Regions from separate parts of the Streptomyces sp. NPDC093252 genome, predicted to be linked through region 1. Evidence: riboswitches for the same ligand, from Rfam matches in the RefSeq annotation. Region 1 holds a riboswitch; the other holds the start of a gene.
The links. Region 1 has a riboswitch for S-adenosylmethionine ahead of AB0O01_RS14190 (aminotransferase class V-fold PLP-dependent enzyme). Riboswitches for the same ligand answer to the same signal wherever they lie in the genome.
Positions count from the first base shown of each region.

Region 2: another riboswitch for S-adenosylmethionine. It lies ahead of thrC (threonine synthase); the one in region 1 lies ahead of AB0O01_RS14190 (aminotransferase class V-fold PLP-dependent enzyme).

Region 1 covers NZ_JBFBEM010000006.1:41,007-44,405, forward strand. The annotation lists gene trpD (anthranilate phosphoribosyltransferase) at 1-1,046, shown strand, start outside; SAM riboswitch class IV at 1,194-1,310, shown strand; gene AB0O01_RS14190 (aminotransferase class V-fold PLP-dependent enzyme) at 1,355-2,713, shown strand; gene AB0O01_RS14195 (glycerate kinase) at 2,668-3,399, opposite strand, start outside.
Region 2 covers NZ_JBFBEM010000003.1:488,912-492,310, reverse strand. The annotation lists gene AB0O01_RS08240 (trehalose-6-phosphate synthase) at 1-371, opposite strand, end outside; gene AB0O01_RS08235 (glucosyl-3-phosphoglycerate synthase) at 467-1,411, opposite strand; SAM riboswitch class I at 1,604-1,785, shown strand; gene thrC (threonine synthase) at 1,804-3,087, shown strand; gene AB0O01_RS08225 (MoaD/ThiS family protein) at 3,181-3,399, shown strand, end outside.

The DNA of each region.
Region 1 (3,399 bases):
CTGGAGGCGACACCGCGGCGGCCCGCTCCTGGCCCGACGTCCTGAACGGGCTGCTCTACGGCCGCGACCAGAGCGCCGAGGACACCGCCTGGGCCATGGACCGCATCATGCGCGGCGAGGCCACCGACGCCCAGATCGCCGGGTTCGCGGTCGCCCTGCGGGCCAAGGGCGAGACCGTCGAGGAGATCAACGGCCTGGTCCGGACGATGTACGCGCACGCCAATGTGATCGAGGTGCCCGGCCGCACGGTCGACATCGTCGGCACCGGCGGCGACGGCGCCAAGACCGTCAACATCTCCACGATGGCCTCCATCGTCGTCGCCGGGACCGGCGCCACGGTCGTCAAGCACGGCAACCGGGCCGCGTCCTCCGCGTCCGGCGCCTCCGACGTACTGGAGAAGCTCGGCGTCAATCTGGAGCTGACCCCGGCCCGGGTCGCCGAGGTCGCTCAGGAGGCCGGGATCACCTTCTGCTTCGCCATCAAGTTCCACCCCGCCCTGCGGTACGCCGGCGCGGCCCGCGGGCAGCTCGGGATCCGGACGGTGTTCAACATCCTCGGCCCGCTCACCAACCCGGCGAAGGTGCGGGCGCAGGCCGTCGGGGTCGCCGATCCCCGGATGGCGCCGGTGGTCGCCGGGGTCTTCGCCGAGCGGGGGAACTCCTCGCTGGTGTTCCGGGGGGACGACGGGCTCGACGAGCTGACCGTCACCTCGACGTCCCGGGTGTGGGTGGTGCGGGACGGGAAGGTGACGGAGGAGACCTTCGATCCCCGGGATGTGGGGATCGAGCTGGTGCCGGTGGAGGCGCTGCGGGGCGGGGATCCGTCGTTCAACGCGGGGGTGGCGCTGCGCTTGCTGGAGGGGGAGCGGGGGGCTGTGCGGGATGCGGTGGTGCTGAACGCTGCGGCTGCGCTGGTGGCTCTTGAGCCGACGGGTGCGCCGCTGGTGGAGCAGGTTCGGGTGGGGATGGAGAAGGCGGGGGCGGCGATCGATTCCGGGGCGGCGAGGGCTGTGCTGGAGCGGTGGGTCGCTGCCAGTAATTCGTAGTGCTTCGGGTGCGGGTGAGTGGAGGGCTGGTCGCGCAGTTCCTCCCCCAGAGGGGGTACCCCCAGCGCCCCTAAAAGCCTTGTGACTCCCCCCGGTTCGAAAGGGGGAGTTGCGCTTTCTTTCTGTCGTCGCGTAAGTTTTCGAGTAGGTCATGAGTGACAGCCATCAGGCCCCGGCCGGCTGTCCGGCAACCCTCCGTCCGTGGCGGGGTGCCCCGGGTGAAGACCAGGCCGTGGGCAGTGAGGTCCATGGCAAGCGCGGACCCCTCGCGTCACCAGGGGTCCTGGTCGTCGAGGAGTCGTGGGCCCATGTCCGTCACCACCACCGCCACCGTGTGCGAGCCGCTTCCCGTTCTCGGGCGGGATGTCACCGTGCCCCTCGTCACCGGTGGTGAGGTGACCTACGCCGCGCTCGACTACGCCGCCAGTGCGCCCGCGCTCCAGCGGGTGTGGGACGACGTCGCCGCCTACGCGCCCTACTACGGCAGCGTGCACCGGGGCGCCGGGTATCTGTCGCAGCTCTCGACGGATCTGTTCGAGAACGCCCGCGCCACCGTCGCCCGGTTCCTCGGGTGCCGGGAGGGCGACCAGGTGGTGTTCACCCGGTCCACCACCGACTCGCTCAATCTGCTCGCCGCCGCCCTGCCCGACGGCTGCCAGGTCTTCGTCTTCGAGACCGAGCACCACGCCTCCCTGCTGCCCTGGAAGGACGCCCGCGTCACCTACCTCGACGCCCCGCGCACCCCGGCCCAGGCCGTCGAGACCCTGGAGCGCGCCCTCGCCGCCCGGGACCCCCACGGCCCCGCCCTGGTCTGTGTCACCGGCGCCTCCAATGTCACCGGCGAGCTGTGGCCGGTGCGGGAGCTGACCGCCGCCGCCCACGCGCACGGCGCCCGGATCGTCCTCGACGCGGCCCAGCTCGCCCCGCACCACCCCGTCTCCCTCGCCGACCTGGACGTCGACTGGGTCGCCTTCTCCGGCCACAAGCTGTACGCCCCCTTCGGCTCCGGCGTCCTCGCCGGGCGCGCCGACTGGCTGACCGCCGCCGAGCCCTACCTCGCCGGGGGCGGCGCCAGCCGCAAGGTCACCCGGCGCGAGGACGGGGGAGTGGACGTCGAGTGGCACGACAGCGCCGCCCGCCACGAGGCCGGGTCGCCCAACGTCATCGGCGCCTACTCCATCGCCTCCGCCTGCACCGCCCTCACCGAGGCCGGGTTCGACACCCTCGTCGCCCGCGAGCAGCACCTCATCGACACCGTACGGGCCGGGCTCGCCGGGATCCCCGAGGTGCGGGTGCTGTCGCTGTTCGGGGACGACGCGCCCCGCGTCGGCGTCATCTCCTTCGTCGTCGACGGCTGGAACAGCTCCCACTTCGCCGCCGCGCTCTCCGCCGAGTACGGCATCGGCGTCCGCGACGGCCTGTTCTGCGCCCACCCGCTGGTCCGCACCCTGCTCGGCAGCGACCCGCAGTCGCAGGGCGAGTGCGGTGCCCCGGAGGCCGCGCCCGGCGAGAAGTCCCTCAACGCCATCCGGGTCAGCTTCGGCGCCGGCACCCCGGACGAGCACATCGACCGCTTTGTCCGGGCCGTGCGCGAACTCGTCGCCGACGGCGCCCGCTGGAACTACCGCACGGTCGACGGCCGCTGCGTCCCCGACACCTCCGCCTGAACCGGCAGCCGCGCCCCCAGCACCACCATCCGCAGCGCCCGCTCGGTGGCGTCGGTGAGCAGCTCGCCCGCCCGCACCAGCGCCTCCGCCAGCGCCATCGGGGCGGGCAGGATGCCGTGGCAGGCGTCCACCCCCGGGACATCACCGGCACCCTTGCCGAGGGTCCCGGCCAGCGCCAGCACCGGACGCCCGTAGAGCTTGGCGCGGCGGGCCACCTCGCCCGGTACCTTGCCGCGCCGGGTCTGCTCGTCCAGCGCGCCCTCGGCGGTCAGTACGAGGTCGGCGCGGGCGAGGCGGGCGTCCAGGTCGAGATGGTCCAGCAGCACCTCGAAGCGCGGCAGCAGCCGGGCCCCCAGCGCCGCCAGCCCCGCCCCCAGCCCGCCCGAGGCGCCGGTTCCCGCCCCGTACCGCAGATCGACCGTGCCCGGCCCGAGGTCGCGGCGCAGCAGATACGCCCAGCGCTCCAGCCCCTCCGACAGCCGCTCCACCTGGGCCGGGGTGGCCCCCTTCTGCGGCCCGAACACCCGGGCCACGCCCCGCTCCCCGCACAGCACGTTGTACGGGTTGCAGGCGACCAGGATCTCGGTGCGGCCGAGCCGGGGATCGAGCCCGCGCCCGTCGATCCGGTGCAGCCGCACCAACTCCCCGCCACCCGGGCCCAGTTCGAACCCGTCGGCGTCCAGCAG
Region 2 (3,399 bases), on a different contig from region 1:
GACGCCCACTGGCGCCGGAACTCCGCGTCGAAGAGCGGCTCCAGCGGGGTCTGGTAGAGCATGTGGTGGACGAACCAGAGGACCGAGTTCGCGATGCCGTTGTACGCGTCGGCGTGGATGTCCGCCGGGATGTCCAGCATCCGCACGCCCGGCTCGCCCACCCCGCGCCGGACCGCCTCACGGTCGCCGTCGCCGAGCGCGGAGCACACCCACAGGGCGTCGGCCTCGGGCCCGATCGCGGAGAGCCCGGAGACCAGCCCCCCGCCTCCGCGCCGGGCGTCGAGGGTCCCGTCACCGCGCACGGCGTACGTCACGGGACCCCGGTTGGAAGCGACCAGTACGCGCGCGGCGCCGGGAGAGGTTGCGGCCATACGCCTCAACCTAGCCCGCGCTGTAAACGCTCAAACGTACGGTTCCGGCACATGCCCACCCGCCGTATACGGCCACCCCGTCACATCGTCGTTGCTCAGGCCACCTTCCGGGCCGCGTACTCGGCGATCTCCGCCATCGGCGGGCGCTCCTCGGTGTCCACCGAGTACGTCCGCGCCTCGAAGCCGTCCTCACCCCGCTCGAACTGGGTGATCGACGGCCGCACCAGATGCCCGCGGGCCAGCCTGAGCTGCGCGGTGCGGTAGATCGCGGCGGCCATCCGGCCGAGCGCCTGCCCGTCCTGGTGCCGGTGCTTGCGCACCCCCACGTCGACCTGCGCCAGCGCGTCCAGGCCGACCAGGTGCAGCGAGTCCACCAGCATGCCCAGCTCGACCCCGTACCCGACCGGGAAGGGCAACTGCTCCAGCAGCGAGCGGCGGGCCGCGTACTCGCCGCCCAGCGGCTGGACGAAACCGGCGAGCTGCGGCCAGTGCAGATTCAGCAGCGGGCGGGCCATCAGCTCGGTCACCCGGCCGCCCTGCCCGGCCGCCCCGGCGAGCGGACGGTCGTACATCCCCTTGACGAGATCCACCCCCGGCTCGGTCAGCAGCGGGCCGACGATGCCGGAGACGAAGTCCGACGAGAAGTCCCTCAGGTCGGCGTCGATGAAGCAGACGATGTCACCGCCGGTGACCAGCAGCGACCGCCACAGCACCTCGCCCTTGCCGGGGACGGCCGGGATCCGGGGCAGGATCGAGTCCCGGTGCACCACCCGGGCGCCCGCGGCGGCGGCCACCTCGGCGGTGCGGTCGGTGGAGCCGGAGTCCACGACGACGATCTCGTCGACGAGCGGGACCCGCTCCATCAGGTCATGGCGGATGACCGTGACGATGTCGCCGACGGTCGCCTCCTCGTTCAGCGCGGGCAGCACCACGCTGACCGACTGGCCGGTGGCGCGCTTGGCGGCCATGATGCGATGGAGCGGGCGGTCGGACAGGGACCAGGTGCGGGTCATCAGCCAGCGCTCGACTTCTTCCACCACGGTCTGCGGCTCCTCACTGTTCGGACCACTCGGGAGTGTCTCGTACCCGTATGTGATCCATCTCGCGGTTCGGACGACTATCTCAACTGTGCTGGCCTTCGGTTACAGTCTTGAACAACGCTGATGACCATCGCATGTCGGGGGTCCGCAGCATCCACAACCGCTCAGACAACCGCATGAACAACCACATATTGCTCATCCAGAGGGGCAGAGGGAAACGGCCCGATGAAGCCCCGGCAACCCTCCAGCCGGTCTCGTAGCGATCAGTCCACCGACGGTTTCGGTGTGACGTGACGATCGTCTCCGCGAGGCTCCCGGCTAGGGAAGGTGCCAAATCCGTCTCACGGCGAGATGCGTCGTGAGGAAGATGAGGAGAAAGGGCCTCGCCTCCCATGGCTGTGCAGACTGTCGCCACCACCGCACATTCCACCGTCGATCTCGGACCCGCCGCCGCGCTCTCCTGTCGCGAATGCGGCCATCGCGTCCCGCTCGGCCCCCTCTTCGCCTGCGAGGAGTGTTTCGGCCCGCTGGAGATCGCCTATGACTTCTCGGGCTACGACACCGAGGAACTCCGTGCGCGGATCACCGCGGGCCCCGCGAACATCTGGCGCTACGCCCCCCTGCTGCCGGTCCCGGCGGACGTGGCGGACAAGCCCAATCTGAACCCCGGCTGGACCAAGCTCGTCCAGGCCGACAACCTCGCCCGCGAGCTGGGCATCACCGGCCCGCTCTACGTCAAGGACGACTCCGGGAACCCCACCCACTCCTTCAAGGACCGGGTCGTCGCCCAGGCCCTGGAGGCGGCCCGCGCCTTCGGCTTCACCACCCTGTCCTGCTCCTCCACCGGCAACCTGGCCGGCGCGGTGGGCGCCGCCGCGGCCCGCGCCGGTTTCCGCTCCTGTGTCTTCATCCCGCACGACCTGGAGCAGGGCAAGGTCGTCATGGCCGCGGTCTACGGCGGCCAGCTCGTCGGCATCGACGGCAACTACGACGACGTGAACCGTTTCTGCTCCGAGCTGATCGGCGACCCGATCGGCGAGGGCTGGGGCTTCGTCAACGTCAATCTGCGGCCGTACTACGCCGAGGGCTCCAAGACCCTGGCGTACGAGATCTGCGAGCAGCTCGGGTGGCGGCTGCCCGACCAGATCGTGGTGCCGATCGCCTCCGGCTCCCAGCTCACCAAGATCGACAAGGGGCTGAAGGAGCTGATCGCGCTCGGGCTGGTCGAGGACCGCCCGTACAAGATCTTCGGCGCCCAGGCCGAGGGCTGCTCGCCGGTGTCGGCCGCGTTCAAGGCCGGGCACGACGTAGTGCGCCCGCAGAAGCCGAACACCATCGCCAAGTCGCTGGCCATCGGCAACCCGGCGGACGGCCCGTATGTGCTGGACATCGCGCGGCGGACCGGGGGAGCGGTGGAGGACGTCACCGACGCACAGGTGGTGGAGGCCATCCGGCTGCTGGCCCGGACGGAGGGGATCTTCGCCGAGACGGCGGGCGGGGTGACCGTGGGGGTGACGAAGAAGCTGGTGGAGAGCGGGGTGCTGGATCCCTCGCTGACCACGGTGGTCCTCAATACCGGGGACGGGCTGAAGACGCTGGACGCGGTGGCGGACGCGGGGCTCACGGCGACGATCCGGCCGAGTCTGGAGTCGTTCCGCGACGCGGGGCTTGTCTGACCGTTTGGATTTGTTGTTCGTCTGCGGGCCCGGTGGGGGCCGGTCGCGCAGTTCCCCGCGCCCCTGGGGCGTTTGTCTGACCGGAGGTTTGAAGTGAGCGTCACCGTTCGTATCCCGACCATTCTGCGTACCTACACCGGTGGGCAGGCCGAAGTCGCCGCCGAGGGGACCAACCTCGGAGAGGTCATCGCCGACCTCGAGGCCAAGCACACCGGGATCGCCGCCCGGGTTCTGGATGATCAGGGCAAGTTGCGGCGGTTCGTGAATGTGTACGTCAATGATGACGATGTGCGCTTCGAGCAGGGGCTGGAG